DNA from 2 places in the Desulfosporosinus meridiei DSM 13257 genome. Region 2 is predicted to be linked to the other one. Evidence: riboswitches for the same ligand, from Rfam matches in the RefSeq annotation. Region 2 holds a riboswitch; the other holds the start of a gene.
The links. A riboswitch is a leader RNA that binds a small molecule or an ion and turns the genes downstream of it on or off. The one in region 2 is predicted to bind lysine.
Positions count from the first base shown of each region.

Region 1: it holds a riboswitch for lysine, as region 2 does, so the genes downstream of both, dapA (4-hydroxy-tetrahydrodipicolinate synthase) here and dapA (4-hydroxy-tetrahydrodipicolinate synthase) in region 2, are expected to answer to the same signal.

Region 1 is NC_018515.1:3,088,130-3,100,416, forward strand. Features, by position in the region: gene mef(A) (macrolide efflux MFS transporter Mef(A)) at 1-560, opposite strand, end outside; gene DESMER_RS14285 (GNAT family N-acetyltransferase) at 1,119-1,655, opposite strand; gene DESMER_RS14290 (hypothetical protein) at 1,858-2,115, opposite strand; gene DESMER_RS14295 (hypothetical protein) at 2,316-2,753, shown strand; gene pta (phosphate acetyltransferase) at 2,809-3,780, opposite strand; gene katG (catalase/peroxidase HPI) at 4,334-6,529, shown strand; gene DESMER_RS14310 (hypothetical protein) at 6,865-8,454, shown strand; gene dapA (4-hydroxy-tetrahydrodipicolinate synthase) at 8,578-9,468, opposite strand; lysine riboswitch at 9,554-9,729, opposite strand; gene DESMER_RS14320 (hypothetical protein) at 9,906-10,382, shown strand; gene DESMER_RS14325 (radical SAM protein) at 10,433-11,557, opposite strand; gene DESMER_RS14330 (CGGC domain-containing protein) at 11,758-12,105, opposite strand.
Region 2 is NC_018515.1:2,388,889-2,401,175, reverse strand. Features, by position in the region: gene DESMER_RS11025 (arsenite methyltransferase) at 377-1,168, opposite strand; gene sigZ (RNA polymerase sigma factor SigZ) at 1,257-1,814, opposite strand; gene DESMER_RS11015 (GGDEF domain-containing protein) at 1,875-2,570, opposite strand; gene DESMER_RS11010 (DNA-3-methyladenine glycosylase I) at 2,681-3,241, opposite strand; gene corA (magnesium/cobalt transporter CorA) at 3,458-4,411, shown strand; gene leuD (3-isopropylmalate dehydratase small subunit) at 4,543-5,067, opposite strand; gene DESMER_RS10995 (3-isopropylmalate dehydratase large subunit) at 5,084-6,370, opposite strand; gene dapA (4-hydroxy-tetrahydrodipicolinate synthase) at 6,546-7,421, opposite strand; lysine riboswitch at 7,541-7,717, opposite strand; gene DESMER_RS10985 (sulfurtransferase) at 8,063-9,067, shown strand; gene DESMER_RS10980 (hypothetical protein) at 9,160-9,579, opposite strand; gene DESMER_RS10975 (SDR family NAD(P)-dependent oxidoreductase) at 9,731-10,528, shown strand; gene sfsA (DNA/RNA nuclease SfsA) at 10,633-11,322, shown strand; gene DESMER_RS10965 (MerR family transcriptional regulator) at 11,365-12,168, opposite strand.

The sequences.
Region 1 (12,287 bases), 700 kb from region 2:
GCTACAGTTATACATGCTATTACAGCCCCTAATACGTCAAGCGCTATGATAAAATTCAAATCCCAAATGGAATATAGCAAAGCTGCAATTGCCGGGCTGACAATATAACTGATTGATTGCAAAGACTGGCTGTAACCTGCACATTTGGTCAGCTGTTCTTCCGGCACTAAAAGAGGGGTCATGGCACTTAGAGCAGGAGAATGGAAAGCTGTTCCGATACTGCGAATAAACAAAACCACCATGATAATCCCAACTGGCAATTCCATAGATAAGGCCATAAAGGCCAGTACTCCGCCAGCTCCAGCAATAGTTAAATCAGCAACAATCATAATCATCTTTCGGTTGTATCTGTCAACCAATACCCCGATGGCCGGCCCAAAGACTGCATAGGGCAGAAAGCCAACCAACGAAGCGATTGACAGCACCATCGCAGATTGGGTTTTTTCAGTAAGGTAAAAAATAATTGCCATTTGCAGGATGGCACTACTGATAAGCGAAACTGCCTGACCCGTCCATATTGTAAAAAAATCTCGTTTCCATTTTGAAGTTGTTATTGTCATATCTGCTTTCTCCTTGCCTTTTTTCGTTAGTTCGTTCTGAGTTTTAGGCAATAAAAAATGCAGCTAAAATCCGCAGTGCGGGCTTTAGTCTGCATATTGTCGTTATAAGACATTAGTAAAAACGTATAACCATAAATGGCTATACCTCACCCTTATCCATGTCTCAATTCGCAAAATAAGCACAACAAAAAAGCCCACCATTGTGGATGTTTTTACCTCTTTTTTATTGCCTGCTTATCTTAATCGAACAGAAAACATAGATAATATGTCCTCCTTTAATTCACTAAGTTCAAATCATTTTATCATAAATAATATACTCTGTCGATTTCTAAACTCACCAAGGGTTCCACTGATAATTTCTAACAATCTGCTTCTAAAAGTATTGACATTCATAGGATGATAGGTCGAAATGTGCCTAATTTCACAACCTATGTAAAAACTAAATCCTTGCCTCCCCCTATCTGTGAAAGCCATTCAAAATCGACACTGGTGTCGGTTTGAATGGCTTTCATAAATTATGATAATAATTCTCAAACTCATTTTTCTTAAATTTCATAATTAATCTATTACCAGTCCCATACTGACAGCATCGAAAAATATGCCGTCTATGTACAAATTCCTTGTCAGAACACCTTCTTTTCTGAACCCATACCTTTCATACAATCCAATAGCTGTCTCATTATCAGCACGAGTTACCAGATCAATTTTTCTCACAATCTGGGTTTCCTTGGCCCACTCTATCAGAACCTCCAGAAGAAGGCCCCCTATTCCCAGGCTCCAATACTTCCTAAGGACAGCGATCCCCATTTCTCCTCTATGTCTTTTCCTGACCCTGGTTTCCCCTTCAAAAGTAATAAAGCCGGCAATCTCGCCGTCCGTTAAGCCTATGATGATCACGGAGTTATCCATTCCGTTTTCAAAGTCAATGATTTTCCTCTCCGTTTCAGGGGTTATTTCCAGCTCACCTTTGCCAAAGGAAAGAAAGTCCGACTCCCCACTTATACACATTTTAAACTTTGCCATTTCTTCCCCATCATTTACAGTTGCTTTTCTGATCAGTAATTCTCTGCCATTTTTCAGGGTTACCTTTTTCATGGCTATCCACTCTTTCTTTATTCAATTAAGTCAGTCCAATTGATTGGCACACGGAATTGTTATTCCGACCTTTGGGGCAAGGGTGGACATATCCCTTCCCTCTGTAACCGGACTTCCCTTTTGCAAAGCCAAAGAGCATGAACTCCTTCCTATGACTTGGATTCATGCCCTTTGCTTTATGAACAGATAGAACGTATGGTAATTATCCAAGTTTGCTGTTAGGCAGCAAATGACTAAAGTTTTCAGCAAACTGCATAACAACGGATTGTACTTCCTCCAACTTTTCTGGCTTTAGCAAAGCAATCATTTTTGGCAAAAACAGCATTATATCATCTTGTGTAAAATTGCCTTCTGTCAGCTTCTTGAAGCTTTCAACAAGTAATTCCTTTGCTTCCTCTACCCTGTCATCTTTTACTCTTTCTAAAATGAAACTTAAAAATTGTTCCTGTCCGTTATTCATGTTTACCTCCATTAAGCTTTATCCATCCCACAGTATATCACAAATGTTTTGTGTGTTCACAGCTTACTTCTGCTCTCTGCACAACCACCCCGCTTCACATTTGGAACAACAGGAAACTCGTCAATCGTGTTGTCTTCTTCAAACATTCTCCCTTTTTTCAGCATACTATGGAATATCAAAACAGAGGGGTAATTCTAAGAATGATTGCTATAAATAATAGGACCGCTAACAATAATCAATATAAGTTGACTCTTAGTTTAATCAAAGATGAACGAATAGGCGATTTTCTTTTTCTTATTGCTGCGATTATAGCCCTAATCTCAACTTTCCAAGCCGAGAAGGAAATAATTTCTAAAGAATTTTATAAAGAGTCCCTCCCGGATGATTCTGCCTATACCATTGCAGCAGCAAGCTGGACATTCTTTATAGCAAGCATCATTTCCGCTTATGTAGTGATCGCCAGGTACAACCAAATTGCAACCGCCGATCGTGATGTTTCTCCGTTAACATTAAAGGGCGCAAAATATTCTACAATAGGAAATATCATTAGTGTTATTGGCTTTGGCTTGGCTGCCATCGGTGACCAATTAAAGGCAATGGCTTCTTCTTCCGGTGGGCCAGCAGTAATATCTCGATAATCCAGCCGCAGTTGATAACTCAATCATCGATAATTTCCCGGTTTTGAGTTGGCCATTACTTGAGTGCGGCCGTGATTATACCCATCCTGTAAACCTCTTCGGCATTGCACCCCCTGGAAAGGTCATTAACAGGAGCGTTCAGACCCTGGAGAATCGGACCGAAAGCATCAAACTTTCCCAGTCGCTGGGCTATTTTATAACTGATATTCCCTGAATTAAGATCGGGGAAAATGAAGGTGTTGGCCTGTCCCGCTACTCGCGAATCAAAAGCTTTTGTTTTAGCAACATCAGGAGAGAAAGCTGCATCAAATTGCAGCTCGCCGTCGACTGGAAAATCAAGGCTCATGGCTTTTAATTTTTCCGCTGCGTTACGTATTATATCGACAGTCTCACCTTGACCGGAGCCTAAGGTACTGTAGGAAAGCATAGCCACCTTCGGGTCTACAGCAAAACACCTGGCTGTTCTTGCTGTTTCTACAGCAATTTCAACCAACTCATCCTCTGTGGGTTTAACGTTGATAGCACAATCAGCCATGAGATATGTTTCCTCGCCATCCGGTGTAGAGCGGTGCAGAACGAAACAGCTTGAGACAAGCTTATTGCCCGGCTTTGTCTTAATAATCTGCAATGCGGGGCGAACGGTATCAGCCGTGGAATAAGTGGCTCCGCCCAGGAGACCGTCGGCATAACCCATCTTTACGAGCATGATGCCAAAATAATTGGCTTTTGCCAAAAGAGTACGGCAAGCAGCCTCATCCACTTTTCCCTTTCTCAAGGCAAACAATTCTGCAGTCATTCTATCGATGCCAGCATAGGTAAGGGGATCAATAATTTCAATCCCTTCTACCGGCCAACCAATGTCTTGGGCTGCAGCTTCTACCTCAGAACGATTGCCCAGAAGTACCGGCACGAGAATACCATCCTTATTCAGGAGACTTGCTGCCTCAAGAATCCTCGGATCAGATCCCTCAGTAAAAACGAGCTTTCGCTGCTGCTTCTTTAATAAAGCAATCATAGGTTCAAACATAGTTCATCCCCTGCCATTTCCCAATCTATTGAATACTCGCCGCTTTCTTTTCCAAATAGTATATTTAATTATACTGAAATTTTAAAATACCGTAAATATACTTTTCTGTAGAAGTAGCACATATTGTATTCCAAATTTCTTTTTTAATTTTCTTACTTTTTCATTGTCATCTTTCTTATCATACTATATAATTAAGTTTGTAACCATTACAATTTTACATAAATTATTAATTTTCTAGCTGAGTAGACAGAAAACAAGCAAAGCCTTGCCTCTGAACATAAAAATGCGGCAAGCTTGTCAGGGAATTTCAAACATTGACATCAAACAGAGAAGCTTGCCTGTTTGAGAATATAATCTCAAAAGCAAATAGATAAGGAGCCCTTTTTATGCACAGCGAAGCTGTGTAAATAACACTGTCGAGCCGCTGAACATTATGTTTCCGGCATCGTTGTCAAGTTTGGATGGTGTTTTTTCTACTTGCGTGGAAACTGCCATCCATAACTTGATAATCCAGATATGCACCTATTTAAGAAATTTAAGAGGAGGGAACTTTATGGATGAAAAAAGCAGATGCCCGGTAACAGGCCATACAAAAAGTGCTACGGCAGGGGGCGGAACTTCCAACAAGGACTGGTGGCCAAACCAACTGAACCTTAAGATTCTTCATCAGAACTCAAACTTGAGTAATCCCATGGCTCCGGAGTTTAATTATGCCGAAGAATTCAAGAAGCTTGATCTGAAAGCCCTCAAGAAGGATCTATATGCCTTGATGACCGACTCTCAGGATTGGTGGCCGGCGGATTATGGTCACTACGGACCTTTCTTCATTCGGATGGCTTGGCACAGCGCAGGCACCTACCGTACCAATGACGGCCGCGGCGGTGCGGGATCCGGCACCCAACGCTTTGCCCCTCTCAACAGCTGGCCGGACAACGTGAACCTGGACAAAGCTCGCCGTCTGCTCTGGCCCATCAAACAGAAATACGGCAGGAAAATTTCCTGGGCGGACCTGATGATCCTCGCCGGTACCTGCGCTATCGAGTCAATGGGACTTAAAACTTTTGGTTTCGCTGGCGGACGTGCGGACGTCTGGGAGCCGGAAGAGGACATATATTGGGGCTCTGAAGCCGAGTGGCTTGGCGACAAGCGCTACTCCGGTGAACGGGATCTGGAAAATCCTCTGGCCGCCGTACAAATGGGCCTGATCTACGTAAACCCGGAAGGCCCGAACGGTAACCCTGATCCTGTGGCCTCAGGGCATGACGTTCGAGACACTTTTGCCCGTATGGCTATGAACGATGAAGAGACTGTCGCCCTCGTCGCCGGCGGACACACCTTCGGCAAGTGTCATGGTGCGGGGGATGCGGCCCATGTCGGTCCGGAACCTGAAGCTGCCGGCCTTGAGGAACAGGGCCTGGGCTGGAAGAGCAGTTTCGGCAGCGGCAAAGGCGGAGATACCATTGGCAGCGGCATCGAGGGTGCCTGGAAACCGAACCCGACCAAATGGGACATGGGCTACCTGAATGTACTTTTCAAATATGAGTGGGAGCTGGTCAAGAGCCCAGCCGGCGCGCATCAGTGGCTGGCTAAGGATGTTGCTGAAGAAGACATGGTGGTTGATGCCCATGACCCAGCCAAGAAGCACCGACCTATGATGACCACGGCTGACCTCTCTCTGCGCTTCGACCCGATCTTCGAACCAATTGCCCGGCGCTACCAGCAAAACCCCGAAAAATTCGCCGATGACTTTGCCCGAGCTTGGTTCAAGCTCACCCACCGGGATATGGGGCCCCGTTCACGCTATCTCGGTCCCGAAGTTCCTGAGGAGGAGCTGATCTGGCAGGATCCGGTGCCGGCAGTGGATCACGAATTGATTGACGAACAGGATATGGCGGATCTCAAGGGTAAAATCTTGGTTTCGGGCCTGTCAGTCTCCCAGCTTGTCGGCACAGCTTGGGCCTCGGCATCTACCTTCCGCGGCTCCGATAAGCGCGGCGGGGCCAACGGGGCACGCATCCGTCTTGCTCCCCAGAAGGATTGGGAAGTCAACCAGCCAAGTCAGCTGAATGGGGTACTTGCAGTTCTGGACAAAATTCAAACAGAGTTTAACAGTGCCCAGTCAGGTTCAAAGAGGGTTTCCCTCGCTGACTTGATCGTCCTGGGCGGCTGTGCAGGTATAGAGCAAGCTGCCAAGAATGCCGGTCATAATGTGTCCGTTCCTTTTAAGCCGGGGCGCACGGATGCCCAGCAGGAGCAGACCGACGTTACTTCTATTTCTGTACTCGAACCTGCTGCAGATGGGTTCCGCAATTACTTAAAATCTAAAGTTTCCGTACGGGCAGAAGAACTTCTGCTGGACCGTGCCCAACTTTTGACTTTGACAGCTCCGGAGATGACAGTTTTGTTAGGCGGACTACGAGTACTGAATACCAATTACGGTCAGTCTCAGCACGGTGTCTTTACCAGGAAATCCGAGACGCTTACCAACGACTTCTTCGTCAACCTCCTGGACATGAACACTGCCTGGCAAGCGACATCTGACGATCAAAACGTGTTCGAGGGTCGCGATCGCACAACCGGCGAACTCAAATGGACCGGCACCCGTGTTGATCTCGTCTTCGGTTCAAACTCCCAGCTCCGGGCCATCGCAGAAGTCTATGCCTGTGACGACTCTCAAGCTAAGTTCTTGCATGATTTTGTTTCTGCCTGGAACAAAGTCATGAACGCGGACCGTTTCGATCTGGCTTGAATGTAGGTATCATCAATGACTTTGGATGAATAAATAACATCAAGCCCCTCAGCCGAGGGGCTTTTCCTATTTTGAAATGATGTTTTTAAGCCAATCATCAATTGCTTTCTTCTTATCTTCAGTGAACTCTTTCTTTGCTTCCTCATTTAGCCACGCTAGAGATTTTTCTGCTAAATATCTTCACATTTGTTCTTCTGCTTCTGTACACAGTTCTTACATTCTGCCCCCTCATAATCTATCCCAAGGCCGTATTAACGTATTGAGGATAATAAATATAAAAACAATGAATTTGTTGCTGTATGTATCTGTTTAGAGCAACAAAAGGGGGAGAAAAATTGAAGTGTAACTGCGGGGGATCTGAAATGGACTTAGCCCCAACATTAGAAGCTGAAGAAGTTACTGAGCTGCTTCAGAAAAATGGTGAAGCTGCGGAAAATGCACTGAACGCTCAAATAAGTTCTAAAAGGCCTAAAGAACTCAAGGTCGTCATTTTCTCAATCTTAGCAGTTTGCCTAATCACAACGGGCTGCTACTACTGGTATAAGAATGTTTATCAACCGGATGAACGCCTATCTATAGCTGCCAGACTTTTGGATTATAGCCAAGTATCTGAAGCTGATGAGGCCTATCGAGCCTTCATCTCGGATTACCCACAGCATGCCAAAGTTGCTTTTGCTTATGGAAAGCTCTTTGATCTGAATTTTAGTGATGAGTCAATATCCGAGGATATCTTAAAAATATTACAAGAGAAATATCCGAAATCAGAAGAATATGCTAATAGCTTAGCCAAATCTGCAGCCCGCAAGATCAAAGCTTACAAACCTCTTTACGATTACTACTATAATACTGGCTATGGAAAAGATAAATATTACCTTGAGGCTAAAAGTCTTCTTAACGAGCTTAATGCCTTCGGAGATTCAAGTGCCTTTATTGCGGCGGGCGGCACTGATCTTATCAAAAAGCTTAACGAAATTGTTAACCCTGCCTTCGGAGCTATCGAGTTTAAGCTTGCTTTAAGCGATTACATTAACATTGATTCTGTAGTACCTGCCGACAAACCAAAGATCACATTGACTAGAAGCGATGGAACATTGATTGAAGTACAATACGACCAAAAAACCGGAATTGTTAGTTCGGCTAATCTGAACCCAGGAAACTACCAATTGGATATTAATCTGACGAGAAGCTTTGGAACACGCCGCGGTAACTATTTTGGCGGGGAATCGCTTACCATCATACCTGGGCGCAAATACAAAGACACTACATACTTGTTTATGAAAAAGAAATCTGACGCAGGATCTGATAATATCGATCAACGATATTTGAATCTAGTCAATAATACTCAAGTCATTGTTGCTAATCAAATAACCCCATCTTCAGATTCGCCTGTGCCAACAAAGATCACTGTTGATGTTTTACCTAACGGCTACCGCATTCCTGCTAATGATCATTATCTCTTCGACTTAGATAATAATACGAAAAACGAGCTTATCGCTTATTACCTTAAAACACGCTCACTTGCTATCTTACAATGGAATGGCAAATCATTCGAGGAGCAATCAAAATTTCAAATTGGTAATAACGATTCTAAACTTGACTATCCTATGTTTCCAATCAGCATCAGATTATTTAATCTTGAAGGGATTTCCTTCCCTGTCCTAGGCCTAATAACTACAAGTGGTGAAAGCGGAAGTTATCCTGAATTAACACTTTTAACTTGGAATGGAATAGATGGCTACAATATTATTTGGGATGCTACAGCCGGGGATCATGGTGAATGGCAACTATCTAACAACAAAATCATTATGAGTCAAGAAAACTTCAGTGTAAGAGCACAGGCAGATGCCAATTCGAGATTTACCCAAGAATATGAATATAATGGGACTACCTTCGTCCTAGCCAATGCCTACACTTCCAAAAGATAAATTCCCCTAAACAAATATCCCCCCGCCATTACAGCGGAGGGATTTCTTACTTTACAGGGTCTAATTAACACGGTTTCTCATATAGGTTCTTGCGCTACTAGATTTTCTACTGCAGCACCTTCATCAAACGATTAATCCGTATGCCCTCATAACCGAGATCAACTTTTCACGGTTTGTATCCTCAATTGTTGTGAGAGGCATTCTTAGGTAATCCTTGCAAAAACCCATAGCTGCCATAGCAGCCTTGACCGGAATAGGGTTAACTTCACAAAACAGAGCCTCTGTAATGCCATAAAGCTTATATTGCTGCTCAGCACTGCCGGCAATGTCACCCTGAAAGAAACGGGTGCAAATCTCACGTGTCTGTGCCGGCATAATGTTGGAAAGCACGGAAATGCAGCCAACTCCACCAAGGGCCATAAGCGGAACTATTTGATCGTCATTGCCTGAATACAAATCAAGCTTGCCGTGGACACGCGCCATCGTCTCAACAATTTTTGAAATGTTGCCATTTGCTTCTTTGATCCCTACGATATTTTCGTGTTCAGCCAATGCCTCATAGGTTGCAGACTCAATATTAATTCCCGTCCTTGAAGGCACATTGTAAAGAATGATGGGCTTTGTGCTCTTATCGGCAATTTGTGTAAACATTTTAGTTAGGCCTTTTTGCGTTGCCTTGTTGTAATATGGGGTAACTACAAGCATTGCATCCGCACCTGCTTCGCAGGCAAAACTAGTGAGATCATGGGCGTATTCGATGTCATTGCTGCCTGTGCCTGCAATGATCGGCACTCTGCCTTTAGCTTGCTGAACTGCAAATGTAATTGCAGCTCTATGCTCAGCGTCAGACAAGGTCGAAGCTTCACCTGTGGTTCCACAAATCACCAGAGCATCAATCTTTTCTTCAATTTGCCAATCGATCAATTTGCCAAACTGCTCATAATTAATTCCTGTTTCGTCCAGAGGAGTTATGAGAGCAGTGGCAATACCTTTGAAAACAGTCTTCTTTTTCATGTTTATCCCCGTCTCCCTCTATAAAAAAATAGCTGATACGGAATTCAGCCACTAAATTACCCATATGATTTTCCAATCATACTGTAAGATAGATAGCTCTCCGCAAACGCGACAGTTAAACAAATCTTATTTTGTTCAACCAGCCCTGTCCCCACGTAATTGAGACCGACTTCGGCATCTACACCTTTCACCAAAGCTACGGTCTTACGTAAACCTTAACAACTTCGGGTACTGATTGTACGATGCACCTCTATCAATTCTTATTAAGAATATTCATATATTGCTATATTTGTCAAGCCTAAATTTGACGAACCTCTTAGGCAAACTCCATCTAAAGCTAAGAATAACTAGGTTGCGTACATAACCCGTATAAGCTGAATGAAAATTACTTATTAAGCAAATAAATAAAATGCCTATAAAATTGGAGGTGAGAAAGCATGGATGAAGTAATAACATTATTATTTTACCCTATATTTCTAGTCATGACCTATTTCTTAACATTAATTTTTATCCCTAAAAATAAATATAAAGAATACTTTATCTATGGAATTCTTATCGGCGGGTTAGGGGATATAATAGCAGTTGGTTTACTTCAAAACATACTAGGTATTATGTGGTTTAAGAACCTAAGCATCTTCTATGTTTTGAAAATGATGGCCCTGTCTCCACTGTGTTGGACGGTTACTGTTATGATTTTTCTTTATTTTTTACCCGCCAAAAAGTCTTTCAGGTATCCCTATATCTTAACTTGGGCCAGTATAAGCCTTGGTTTCGGATATATCGTACATAATGTTGGACTATTCGATTTCGTTAACTGGTTCTACCCCCTACCGGGTTATTTTTTATTTCTTTGCTGGTGGGGTTTTGCTTCATGGTTGTTTAGAAATACAAGTCCTTTGGCCAAAGAAGAGTGATTATGCTTAAGCGCATAAGTCTCTTGCACAGCTTGAGCTCATCCCGAGGATTAAAAAACCAGCTCTCCTGGTCGATAGCCGACAGGCAATTCCTCTTCACTCAAAAACTTGAAACTGTCATCACGCAGTATGGGTAAAAACACTTCGTAGGGTATCCTGAAAAACGCACAGGTATAATTACTGGATCCGACCCACCTACCCTCATTGCCACTAAAATTTAAACCTCTGGCAAATTTCGTATAGTTTGAGCAATCATGAACTGCTAAATCCCAGCTTTCTTCAACGGCTGTTTTCATGAATTTCAGAGTTAATTCCCGACTCCAAATGGGGGATATATAGCCATGTCTGGAAATATACATGTTTTCCCCGTCATAATTGTCTATGTTATTGGCATTTAGGTGCAATTCTGCGCAATTGATAAAATCGAGTTTCGTCTCTAAGATTGCTTGCTTCTTCCGGAAAAAGGTTTCGAAGAACTCCGGAGTCATTGGCGTTTCAATACCTACATTTTTGATGTATTTTTTCGCTATTGCCATATTTTTAATCACTTTGTCTGAACAATTTGAGGCCCCCAGGTTGAAACGCAACTCGTCAAGACCGGCTTCACCTAAAGCTTTCAAGGTCTCTGACCTAGCTAAAGTGCCATTTGTATAGAGATGTTGATGAATCCCTGCAGCACTGAATTTCTTGATAATCGGATAGTATTTTTCAATTTCCATGAATGGCTCTAAATAAACGTAGGAAATACCCGTGGGCTTCTGTTGGATGGAAAGAAGTAAATCAATGTCCTTCTCATAAAATTTTGTGTCTCCGATTTCCCACATACCTTCGCCAACCGGTGGAATTTCATCCAGTTCTCCATAATGATAGCAGAACTTACACTCTAAGTTACATTTGTTCGTTTTCCTGATGGCACTCAAACCGGTTCCCAAGAGACAAGAACGACATCCTTTGGGGAACTTGCTTTCATTTCCCACAAAAAAAGTTCTATTCTCCAAAGTTTTCAGGCCTCTGATTTCCGACATTAAGATATCATTTCTATGATCGATGGCTGCCTCAATTTGGGCAAAGGTTGCGTAAATGATTTCTTGTTGCTTGGTCATAATTTCCTCATCCTCTGGCAATATTGCAAAGAATTCAAACCAAGTCAAGGCATCTTTCTTGGAAATTTTCATAACATGTCCTCCTATAATTAAAAATCTACTACGGATTAGATTCGTATCTCCTGCTATGTTTTTTCATAATACCATAAAAGTTTCAGATTAACACGGATATAGCTAGGCTGGTCTCGATTTCCTCTAGTATTTTACCTTATGGAGATCAAAATGGATATGAGGACAAAAAAAATAGGACTCCAAAAATAACTTTTCAGCTGTCAGCTTGAAGTTCCATCATTATCATTAATTGCTTTATCTTTAGTCCTTACCTCTGGACCATGGGTATATCCTACAACAGTAAAATGCTCAGATAGCTCTTTAATTAACGCGTCATAGTCTGGTGACCTTGCTCTCAAGCAGGAAGAAAGGTGTACAGATTCTATCCCGGCTTGAATCATATTCTTTATCTTGCGATTTAAATCACCGCCAGTGTGAGTAAACGTTAGTAATTCTAGTTCTTCAGTATATCGGGCAAAGGAATCCTTTCTTTGAAAAAAAGCGTTAAGACAGCCCTTTCCCGTACAAATTTGCATGGTTTCTTCACGCACTAAAATTCCAATCTTCATAAAAAACACCCTTAACCATTATACTACAATTAAAATGGGCTAAGGTGTGACGTGCTTCACACTTTAGCTTGCAGTAAGTGGGAGAAGAGCTTCTTTGTTTATGCTATAATAAATGTCAGATAGACAGTAATTTCTACGTCTAAACGTATATACGAGCTATCTCCATCAAACTACAGATTAGA
Region 2 (12,287 bases):
ATTATTATCTCTAAAAAGAAAACTGGCATTCGGAAATTTGCTTAATAATGGCGCAGGTCGTTTCATCGGAGACAACAAAGCATAAAGAACAAGCTTAGCTTACTAGAAAAGTTTGCTGGCGCACGAAGACACTGGACTAATGGGGCTGTGCGAAAACTTGTTAATAAGTTTTATCACAGCCCCACTTTCGTCTAAATATCATTATCAAAAGGCGTTCTTATCCCACTTTTATAGTGGGAGAAAAACACTTCCTGCTACCAGTACCCACTTTGAATTTTGAGAATTAAGTTTTCACACAGCCCCATATTAATCCTTACCTTTAACAGCATTTACCCGTTGAAGAAGGAACACAGCAGGGTTTAATAATCTCACTGGCTTATTTTCTTGCCTCGATAATATAAGAAGCAACCAAATCTTCAATATTCTTATCGGGAGCCCAGGCCTTTACAATCTCTCTGCTGTTATCCTTGGGAGTCAAGCAGATATCCTTGAATCCCACATTCTGCAACATTGCTTTGATGTCTTCCACATATTCGGCACCGCCAATACAACTGGCAATCATTCCTAAGTCTTGTTTAATAGTCTGTGGTAATTGAGCTGTAGCAACAACATCGGACGTTGATAATCTTCCACCGGGCTTAAGAACTCTTAAAGCCTCCTTAAACACCTGTTCCTTATCCAAAGCAAGGTTGATAACACAATTCGAGAGGATGACATCCACTGAACTATCGGCTACAGGCAAATGTTCAATTTCCCCCAATCTAAACTCAATATTGGTATACCCACTCTTCTCAGCATTTTTTCTCGCCAGCATAATCATATCCGGGGTCATATCAACCCCTATCACATATCCGGTTTCCCCGACCTGCCTTCTAGCAAGGAAGCAATCAAAACCGCCTCCACTTCCCAGATCAAGAACTACTTCCCCCTCTTTTAAAGCTGCGATAGCAATTGGATTCCCACATCCCAGTCCCATATTAGCTTCAGGCGGCACACTTGAAATATCCCCCGCGCTATACCCAATTCTAGCGGATATTTCACTGATATCTACCGGAGAACCACTACAGCTGCATCCGCCGCCGCAACAGCCTCCTTCAGCTCCTTTTCGGGCAACCTCTGCATAGTTGTTTCTAATAAAGTCTCTAATCTCTTCTTTAGTGTCTATCATAAATACCCTCCATCAGTTTTCATTAAATAGTCTTTACTAAGTAAAGACGCAGGTAAAGAAAAAAGGACGCAGCTTTACGTCCATTTCCTTAACAATATTTGCATTCACTACTTTTATGCTTATAGTCGATGATATTCCCTCTGCTGTCAATTTCCAACTGACAGCAGCCTAAGAGCATTTCTTTAAGCATTTTTCTTCCCCGCTGGACTCTGGATTTTGCGCCTGATAGAGAAATACCTAGCTTCTCACTCAACTCTTTCTGAGTCATGCTTTGAAATTCTGTCAGCAGAATAGCCTGCTTATAGGTCTCAGGTAAACTTTCCACCATAATCTTTAAGCAGGATGCTATTTCAGTATTCGCAGAAGTTTCTTCTGCGGTATTGCTTTCCAGATCTTCGCCAAGATCTGTGCTTTCCAACTTAAGGTTATTCCTCCTATAGTAGTCCTTAATAGTGTTATGGGCTATTCTGAATATCCAAGCATGAAGTCTATTCTCCTTCATCAACCCGCCGATATTTTTATGGATTTTTAAAAAAATCTCCTGAAATATGTCCTCGGCATCCTGTTCATTGGCAACCCGTTTCTTAATAAACCTTTTGAGTGGTAGACTGAATTCCTCCCAAACACAGTTTATACAAGTACTCATTGCAAACCACCTCATTTTTTCATAGCAGGCGTTCCTATAGGAGATTATTTATAGATTACTTTATTTAGCGTACTGACCACATAAAATAGTACGATTTTTACCATTTCGTTTAGCTAATAAAAGAGCTTGATCAGAAGCCACAATAAGTTCCTGAATAGTATCCCCATCGTCAGGATAACTTGAAACGCCCAAGGAAATCGTGATTTGAGGATAGGATTCATTATCTAGGGCACTAATTTCTGTGCGGATCGTTTCGGCCATCTTCCAAGCATTAGCTTTTTTGCAGTCCATCAAAAGTAAAACTATCTCTTCTCCACCATACCTGTACACTCTATCTGAAGCGCGAGTGGATGCTTGAATCGTTTGTCCAACTTTAGTCAGTACCCTATCACCAACATCGTGACCAAAACGATTATTAAAATCCCGGAAATTATCTATGTCAATAAAAATTAATGAATATGAACCCTTATATTCTTCTAAACTCTTTATATCATTGTCAAAAGCTCTCCGATTGAGTATTCCTGTTAAATTATCAGTATTAAGATTTACTCTTAATTGCTTATTGATTTTTTTAAGTTTATCAAATTTCCGGGCAAACACTTCTGCTACAAGGTAATTCATTAGCCCAAAAACAATACCCAGTATCAAGCATTTAACAATAATACTGTTAAAGAAAGGGATAACCATGAAGTGCGTAAGTGCTGTATGCATAATTGCAAGAATTACCATAGCTAATAACAACCAAACTCGGATCATAAACATTAAAGCTCCCTTTTATTTTATTATCACTTCAACAGAAGATTCAACCATTACGCTAAGTATATATCCTTTCCTGTTATTACTCTTCTTTCTATCAAATTTAAGCCTCATCTATTATTTGTATGGTGTAGGCATGATCTTACATGATCATCGACCATGCCGATTGCTTGCATAAATGAGTAGACAGTTACTGAACCCACGAATTTAAAACTTCTTCGTTTCAAATCTTTACTGATTTGTTCTGAAAGTGAAGTTTGCGCTGGAATCTGTCCATCCAACTCCCAATGATTGATGATCGGTTTAAAATCAGTATAGCGCCATAAGAAATTCGAGAAACTTCCAAACTCTAATTGAATTTTAAGAACAGCTAAGGCATTGCTTCTAACAGATTTTAGCTTTAATTGATGTTTAATAACATTATATTGAGTTCTGATGCCCTCTAGTTCTTCGTCGCTTAGCTTTGAGCAATAGACAATATCAAAATTGCGGAAAGCTCTTTTATATTCCTCTCTTTTAGAAAGAACAATATTCCAGGATAATCCTGATTGAGCACCTTCTAAGGTAAGCATTTCAAATAAATATGAATCATCATGACTTGGTCTACACCACTCTTGGTCGTGATACAGCTGCATCATTGGATTATTTCCCGGCCATAAACATGCACTCATGAAAATTCCCCCAGTTAATTCTTAAGTCGAAAATTTTACACAAAAAGTGGTGCCCCAAACTGTCTCGTACATTTTATATCAAAATTCAATTTCAAGCTACAGGTCAACCCCAAAAACCCTTGGAGGGTATTAAGGCAATTAATGCGAATTAATGAGTTATCTGTTAAAATTATCATGTTAATAGATATTATAACCAAGACAGGAGAATGAGTTAATTTGATTCGAACCTTTGGATTTAAGAAGGACTCGGAGCCTTATCTTAACTTCAGTCTAGCTAGTTTAAGTGATCATGATCTGCAATGGTATTGGGTTGATTTTGATAACCCTAGCGAGTCTGAAATAGAATTGTTACAAAAGCACTTTAAGTTCCATCCCTTGGCTATCGAGGATACCCTTTTTTCTTTGAACAAACCCAAACTAGACTATTATGAAGGGTACACCTTTTTCATTCTTAATGCTTTGAAAGACGATACTCTCGACCCCTCGGAGGTATCCTTATTTGTCGAACAAAATTCTATTATATCCTTCCATACTGATAGCTTGCCTGAGATTGATGCGGCTTGGGAACGAGTTACCGGAGATCCATCCCATTGGGACAAAGGGTCTATATTTGTAGCACACCAAATTTTCGATAAAATAGTTGACCGTTTTTTCCCGGCTGTTTATATGATTGAAGATAAATTAGATGGATTAGATGCAAATCTAGATCGTAAGTTTATCCATAAATTGTTAGATGAGGTATTTCAAATAAGAGGGGATTTATTGAAACTTAGAAGAACCGTATCATCAATGAGAGATTTGTTGTATAGAATCTTGAATTCTGAACGACTACCAGGCTTCAAAGAGCATAAAATATATTTTTCTGACATACATGACCATCTATTAAAGCTCTCAGATATGATTGAGTCCAGCCGGGAAATAACGTCTGACCTCCGTGATAGTTATTTATCCATCAATTCAAATCGTATGAATACAAATATGATGGTACTGACGGTGATCACTACAATTTTTATACCTTTAACCTTTATAGCCGGAATTTATGGAATGAACTTTGATTATATGCCGGAGTTATCCTGGAAATATGGTTACTTCCTAGTTTTAGGAATAATGTCTTGTATCGGTGTTTTAATGTTCTTGTGGTTTAAGCGCAAAGGATGGTTTGATAGTTAATAGACTGGCAAAAGGTTATTCTTACTTTTTCCGTATTCTGCACTCACGGGTAAAATAAAAAACCCTGCAAAACCAAAGGGTTGTACAGGGTTAAAGGCTCAACTTAAAAAACAAATAATAGACCTAAGAAATCAATAGTTTGAATCAGCGTAACCAACCCAGCCGCCTTCTTTGACAAGTGTTTTGTCAAACTCGCCGACTTGGAAATCAATTTCCTCTGATTGGTCTGATGAAGTTACAACAATCTTATTACGATCAATGTCAATTGTTATTAAAGTGTCTTTCCCCGCGTAGTTCTCAAAAAGATAGTTTAGTTTATCAGCCGGCAATTCAATTGCTAACATACCGCAGTTATACATATTCTGTCTGAAGATCCGGGCAAAGCTCTCAGCTATCACCACATTGATTCCGTTTACTTCTAAGGCCCAGGGAGCATGCTCTCTGGAAGACCCGCAACCAAAATTGGCTCTTGTTACAAGCACAGTTTTGTTCTGAATATCTTCTTTATTGTTAAATCCAGGAAGTGTCAAATCCTCTAATAAATAAGGTTGCAAGGCCTCCTTGGTAATTTCAGTAAGATATTTGGCCGGAATGATTTCATCGGTATTGATATCACTTCTATCCAAGAATAAGACTTTTCCGCTAAATTCTTTCATCTTTCCCTCCGATATTTCAAGCTTTATACAATTGTGAGTTGGTTATTTTTCCTTCAATCGCTGAAGCTGCAGCAGTAGCAGGACTCATCAAATGAACAGTACCGCCCTTCCCCATTCTGCCATTAAAATTTCGGTTTGTGGTAGAAGCACAGGCTTCACCATTAGCTAGAACCCCATTACTCATGCCAAGACAAGCTCCGCAGGTTGGGTTTGTAACGCAAAAACCTGCGTCTTGGAAAATCTCAATTAGACCTTCTTTTAAAGCCAAGGAATAAATAGCCGGGGTTGCAGGGCTTACAATGGCCCTTACGTCATCGCTTATCTTCTTATCCTTAATGATACTAGCAGCAATTCTAAGATCTTCTATACGACCATTGGTACAACTTCCTATATACACCTGATCAATTTTTGTATGAGACATTTCCTTGACTGGTTTTACTTGGTCTGGTTTGTATCCGAAAGTAACCATTGGTTCTAAGGTTGAGACATCATATTCATAGACTTTTTCATATGCAGCATCAGCATCTGAAGTCCATTTTGAGTATTCCAGCAAAGCGTCTTCTTTAGTTTCAAATTCGTCTTGAATGAATTCCCAGAGGTATTCAACGGTTGTCATATCTGGGTAGCATATGCCACAAGTGCCTCCGGCTTCAATGGCCATGTTGCATAATGTCATCCGTGATTCCATGGACATTCCCTCGATCACCGGTCCGGTAAATTCTATGACCATGTTTGTTGCCCCGTTTACTGTCAGTTCTTTGATAATAAAAAGGATCAGGTCTTTGGCATAAACCCCCGGCTTTAAGCTGCCATTAAGCACAAATTTAATGGTTTTGGGGAAATGGAAGGCACAGATACCCTTAAGTATCCCTACTTCAAGGTCAGTAGTCCCGACACCGGCAGCAAAAGCTCCAAAAGCTCCATGGGTACAGGTGTGTGAATCTCCCATGATAATTGTATAGCCGGGTCTTACGAATCCTTTTTCCGGGAATATTGCATGGCAAACACCATTTCTCCCGATGTCAAAAAAGTCTTTGATACCATGTCTTTTCGCCCAATCCCGAAGAATCTTTCCCTGCTCAGCAGTTTTAGAATCTTTGGCAGGTGTGACATGGTCGATGACTGCCTTAATTTTCGTAGGATCAAAGACTCTGTCCATTCCCCTGGCCATAAGATCCGTGATGGCAATGGGGGTGGTAATTTCATGACAGAAAACTCTATCCAGTTTTAAGACATGGGTATCCGGAAACGGCATGTTCACCCTGTGTGCATCAAATATTTTTTCAGCGATTGTTTTCCCCATTTTATTCTCCTTATATTTTTATTAAAATTTAACCCAGAAAAAGCCCCAAAATCTATTTCATCCTCCGATGATGCCGCTTTAGTAGCAACCTTGGGATCTATCCTATTTTATAATAAAATCTTATTATATTAAAGTATAATATTACAGTTTTGTACGATAAGAAATACTTGTCATTTTAACCTTTAATTCGGAGGTATAAATCATCGAGAAATGCTTTTTCGGTTTCTACAGCGTCGACCAAAGGAAGTCTTACTCCCCCGGCATTAATCCCCTGATACTTCAACAGGTATTTAATCGGTACAGGGCTGGCGGTTACGAAAATCCCTTTAAACAAGGGAGTTAGCTTCAAATGCCATTGTAAAGCTGTTTGAGTATCCCCGGCAAACCAGGAGTCGATCATGTTTCTCATTTCGTCACCAACCACGTGTCCGGCCACACTGACGATACCAGTGGAGCCCAAAGCCAGCATAGGCAAAGTTAGGGAGTCATCCCCGCTATAGATAGCAAAATTTTCAGGTAGAATGCGCTTTAGTTCGCTGAGCTGATCCATCATTCCGCTGGATTCCTTAAGCGCTGTTATATTGGGGATTTTGCTCAGTCTGAGCACGGTTTCCGGGAGCATATTCACCGAACATCTGCCCGGGATATTATAAAGCATTAAGGGAAGCGGAGTGGCTGCGGCTATGTTTCGGAAATGCTGATATAAGCCCTCTTGAGAAGGTTTGTTGTAATAGGGTACCACTGCCATCAGCCCGTCTACTCCAATTGCGGCTGCCTCTTTGGCTAATGCTATACTTCCTTCTGTGGTGTTTGAGCCGATCCCGGCAATAACGACAGCCCGCGAGCCTACGGCTTCTTTAACGACTTTAAATAATTCAAGCTTTTCTTCAGATGAAATTGTCGGGGATTCCCCGGTTGTCCCCGCGACGACAATCCCATCATTACCATGCTTAACTAAATGTAAAGCTAAACGCCCCGCTTCTTTATAATCAATTTCTAAAGCCTCGTTCATAGGTGTAACCATTGCTGTAAGAATTCTTCCAAATGACATATTCCCACTCCTTACCCCTTATTATACAGGTGCATTTTTTGTTCATAATATAAAAACAAGGCGCAGATTAAGCTGACGCCTTGTTCTAAACAAAATTAATAAAAATTAAATAATGCACACAAAACGATAGCACTTCACCGCGATACGGTGACAGTTCAAGGACTCTTAATCCGGGAACCAGGCATGGAATTAAAGAGAAATTCCACCCTTCGGAGCCATCCCCTTTCGCTGAGGATCATAGGTATCTCTCCAACCTCATCTTAGCTACTTTTGTTTGACCCGCCTCTATCTTCAGGTATTCAACTAGTTAGATTATAGCGAAAATCACCCCTGAGTGCAATGGCCTATTTGTTAAATTTACCAACATATCCCATTGATTAACGCCATATTGTCGCACTCATAAGCATTTGCAAATCTATTACATAGATATATGGTGATAGTATATTTACATAACCAGCTATCGATGATAACATTTAGCTTGGTTATATTCATTTCTTGAACTGTAGATCTATAGTTCTAAGAATATGGGGGTGAAAATCGATATTCTCTCCGATAATCTGCAGTTATTATTTTATCGAGAGAGCCGCTATTTTGTACAATATAAAGGTTTAAACTAAATATTTTGTGAGGAGAAAACATTAATGAAAAAGAAATTACTTACTGTCCTTATTTGTATTGCGATGGTAGCAACATTTGCAACTGGCTGTAGTTCCACCACTACACCGGAAAAGCCTGCGGCAGAAACTCCGACGGTTAAGGCAGTCGAAAAGACAAAGGTATTTGTGTCCGCAGATTGGGTAAAAGGTGTCATTGATGGTAAACAACCGGAATCAAAAGATTATGTAATTATTGAGGCCGCTTGGGGCCAGGTTAGCGAAGATAAAGCCTACACAGAAGCACATATTCCGGGAGCGATCCATCTAAATACAGATGAAATCGAAGAAGAAAAGAAATGGGATATCAGAACAGGCGCGGAAATTACCCAGGTAATGAAAAATTATGGTATAACGAAAGATACTAATGTAATCGTTTATGGTGCAGACTCAGGTGCAGCGAGAGTCGCATTCGTATGTATCTGGGCTGGAGTTGAAAATGTCAAGGTCCTCGATGGTGGATTGAACGCTTGGAAAAAAGCCGGGTATCCAACTAAGGACGGTATAGAAACTGCTCAAGCAACAGCGAAAGATTTTGGGGTAACTATACCTGCCCATCCGGACTATGTTTTAGCGACTGACGAAGTAAAAGATAAGCTGGCAAAAGACAAGAACTTTAGATTAGTAAGTATTCGGAGTTTAGATGAATTTACAGGTAAGAAAAGCGGCTATAGTTACATTAAAAGAGCTGGCGAACCTAAAGGTGCAGTTTGGGGACATGATGAAACTGACTACCTCAATGAAGACGGAACATTCATCAACTTTGACAAGGCGGTAGCCATGTGGGCTGACCAAGGTATAACAAAAGATAATGAAATTGCCTTTTACTGTGGAACCGGTTGGAGAGCAACTATCCCTTGGCTCATGGCCTATGAAAATGGTTGGAAAAATATTAAATTGTATGACGACGGCTGGTTCGTATGGCAGATGGATGAAAAGAATCCGGTTCAGGCCATTACTCCCGAAGAAGCGTCAGCTAACTATAAAAAATAATTAATAGCTTAAAGAGAGTCTGATAGCAAAAGCTGTCGACTCTCTTTGCTTTTCAGTTCTAATCCTCCGGGCCTTGATCAATTCCGAGGCTCCTACTTTTTTAAATATCCTATAATCTTAATGTTTTGAATCAAGTTGACGATTGCCAATATGAAGCTGATAAAGTAATAGGAGCGATAGTCTTCTGTTGAGAAGCCGATAGTGAAAATAGTAGCTGCCAGTGTAATGATAATTAGGAAAACGACCAAGGAGACAGCCTCTTTGCCTAAACCAGAACTCTTTTTTATCATTTTAATAAACACAATAAGGGTAATAATCGTAAATATCACTAAGATGCTGACCCCAATATGTAGAATTTCATCAATGGGGTACAAATCCTCCCAGGTGTTGTTTAGATAAACAACGAATCGCATCACTCCCATCTTTTTCACTGAGTATGTTTGAATTAGATAGGCTATTATAATGAAAAGAATTTGCAGGATTGTTGCTAATCTAAATAGGATTTTCTTCAAAATGACTATACCTCCTTAACGCTATCATGACCAATTTTGATGAACAAAAGCGGCAGCCTTCTCCTGCAGGCCAGGCACCAGCCTCGTTTTCTTGATAGTATTTATTTTAAAATTTCGGTATTATACTCATAGCACATTTAGGAGGAATAAGATGACAAACACTAATACTTCAAATTCCAATACTGACTTAGCGGGAATCAGTATCGTTGTCACCGGTGCCTCAAGTGGTATTGGACTTGCAATGGCAGAAGGGCTTCTTCGTGCAGGGGCTAGGGTTGCCTTAGCTTCCAGACCGGGCGTGAAACTGGATAATCAAGTCAAACGACTTAAATCATCCGGTTTGGATGTATACGGATTACCTATGGATGTTCGCTCGGAAACATCGATAGCGGATTCAGTGGAATGGGTACAAAGAACCTGGGGAAAGCTTGATGTTTTAGTCAATAACGCCGGAATTGGGATGCGCACAGTAAATAAGCGCTTCTTGATTGAACCCCTGCCCTTTTTTCAAGTTACCCCTGAGGGGTTCCGAAATTTAATTGACACAAATCTTACGGGTTATTTTCTTGTGGCCCGAGGGTTTACCCCCCTGATGATCCGCCAGGGACATGGGAAAATTATCAACATTACGATGAATCAAGAAACCATGAGGCGTACAGGCTTTATCCCCTACGGCCCTGCCGGCTCCGGTGCAGAGTCACTGTCCTACATTATGGCCGAGGATCTCCTCCCATATGGAATATCCGTTAATATGCTGCTTCCTGGCGGAGCAACTGATACGGGGATGATTCCCGAAGATCTTAGGGGGCAAATCAAATCCCCTCTTCTACGCCCAAGAGTTATGGTAGAACCCATTGTATTCTTGGCTTCCAGCAAGTCCGATGGCCTAACAGCTGAAAAAATAAATGCCCTTGAATTTTCCAAGTGGCTTTCTAAGTATGACAATTGATTAACTATCCCATCCTCTATATTATTCTTTACAATGGGCGGCAATCTTGTCATGAAATTAAGTTTTAGACAGGCTATGGCTTATGAATAAAAGGAGTGCAAACATTGAAGTATTCATCTGTTAAAATTGCAAGATTTATAAGACGGCCTAATAGATTTATTGCTCACGTAATAGTAGACAATAATGAAGAAATTGTCCATGTTAAAAATACCGGGCGATGCAGAGAGATACTCCAAGAAGGAGCTATGGTAATTCTGGAAGAAGCAAAAAATACAGGGCGCAAGACGAAGTACTCCCTTATAGCCAGCTATAAGGGAGATGTTCTGATCAATATCGATTCACAAGTCCCCAATCTGGTGGTGTTTGATGGTATCAATGAGGGGAAAATTAAGGAATTTCGCGAAGTTACACAACTTTCCAAAGAGGTTATTTACGGTAATTCTAGATTTGATCTATACTTTGAAAGCAACGATCAAAGAGGGTTCATTGAAGTAAAAGGTGTAACCCTTGAAACTGAAGGCATTGCCATGTTCCCAGATGCTCCTACTCAGAGAGGCTGCAAGCATATTTATGAAATGATCAAAGCTGTTGAAGAAGGGTATGCAGGGTTCATCTTCTTTCTCATTCAAATGAAAGGCGTAAACTATTTTACCCCCTTTGAGATAAGGGATCCGGAATTCACAAAAGCCTTAAGGCTCGCCAGTGAAAAAGGAGTGACTATCCTGGCTTATGATTCGATAGTTTCTGAAGACGGGATAACCATAGGCACTCCGGTAGAAGTCCGTCTTTGCTAGACAGGGCTTCAATGATCTACACAATCTACTATGACCTGATTTTCAAATCCCTAATAAAAGCTCCCGATGTTCCTCGCTGTCGATAATCGGGATTTGCACTTCAGTAATGTAGTTCCTGTTGTCTCGTTCCACAAATTGATCAATGATATTAAAGTTTATGGTTATATCAGCAAGATCTAAATCTCCACCCGCCTCACGAATCCGCTGGGCACTTGCGTAGATGTGTTCATAAGCACCCTGATGATACCCGCAGAGATAGCGCCCGGCGGGTATAACAGGAAAGCGCAGAGAATCAGACGTTTCTTTTTGCAGGATTGTGTTTTCTCCATCGTCAAAGAGATAAGCACCAAAATATTTGGAATCGTTTTTGTAAAACACCACCGTTGGATTGAGATAGAACCAATCATCCCCATAGAGCAGCTCTTCTCCTCCTATAGGAAAATAGAACCTCTCGGGGAATGCCTTAATTGAAACGCACTCAATGTCTACATTGGGCAATTCCTGTTCGATGAAATGAATTTTCTGCTGAATTGCCCTGTCAGTATTAAGCAGGTTTTCTGCTTTTTTTCTGATGATACTTGACTGCTTTTTTAGCTGCTCCAAGTTAGAATCGATATCACGGGATTCTAAATAAGAAGCCTGAATTTCCTTGAGGGAATAACCTAGGCGACGCAGATAACGTATGGTGGCCAGCTTATAGATCTGATCGAATCGATATTTGCGATAGCCGTTGGTCGGGTTCCGTTCAATGGGGACTAGCAGCCCAATTGAATCATAATAGATGAGTGTTTGGACATTTAAATGAAATAAAGCACTTATCTCGCCAATGCTAAGAGTTTCTTTCATATAGCCTTTTCCTTTCCTGTGCTAAGGTCATTATATCTATCAATTGCCCATCAGACAATCCCGTAGTTTTTCGACCTATTCAGGAGCAGAAATATTATTATCCTAACTAACCTTTGCGA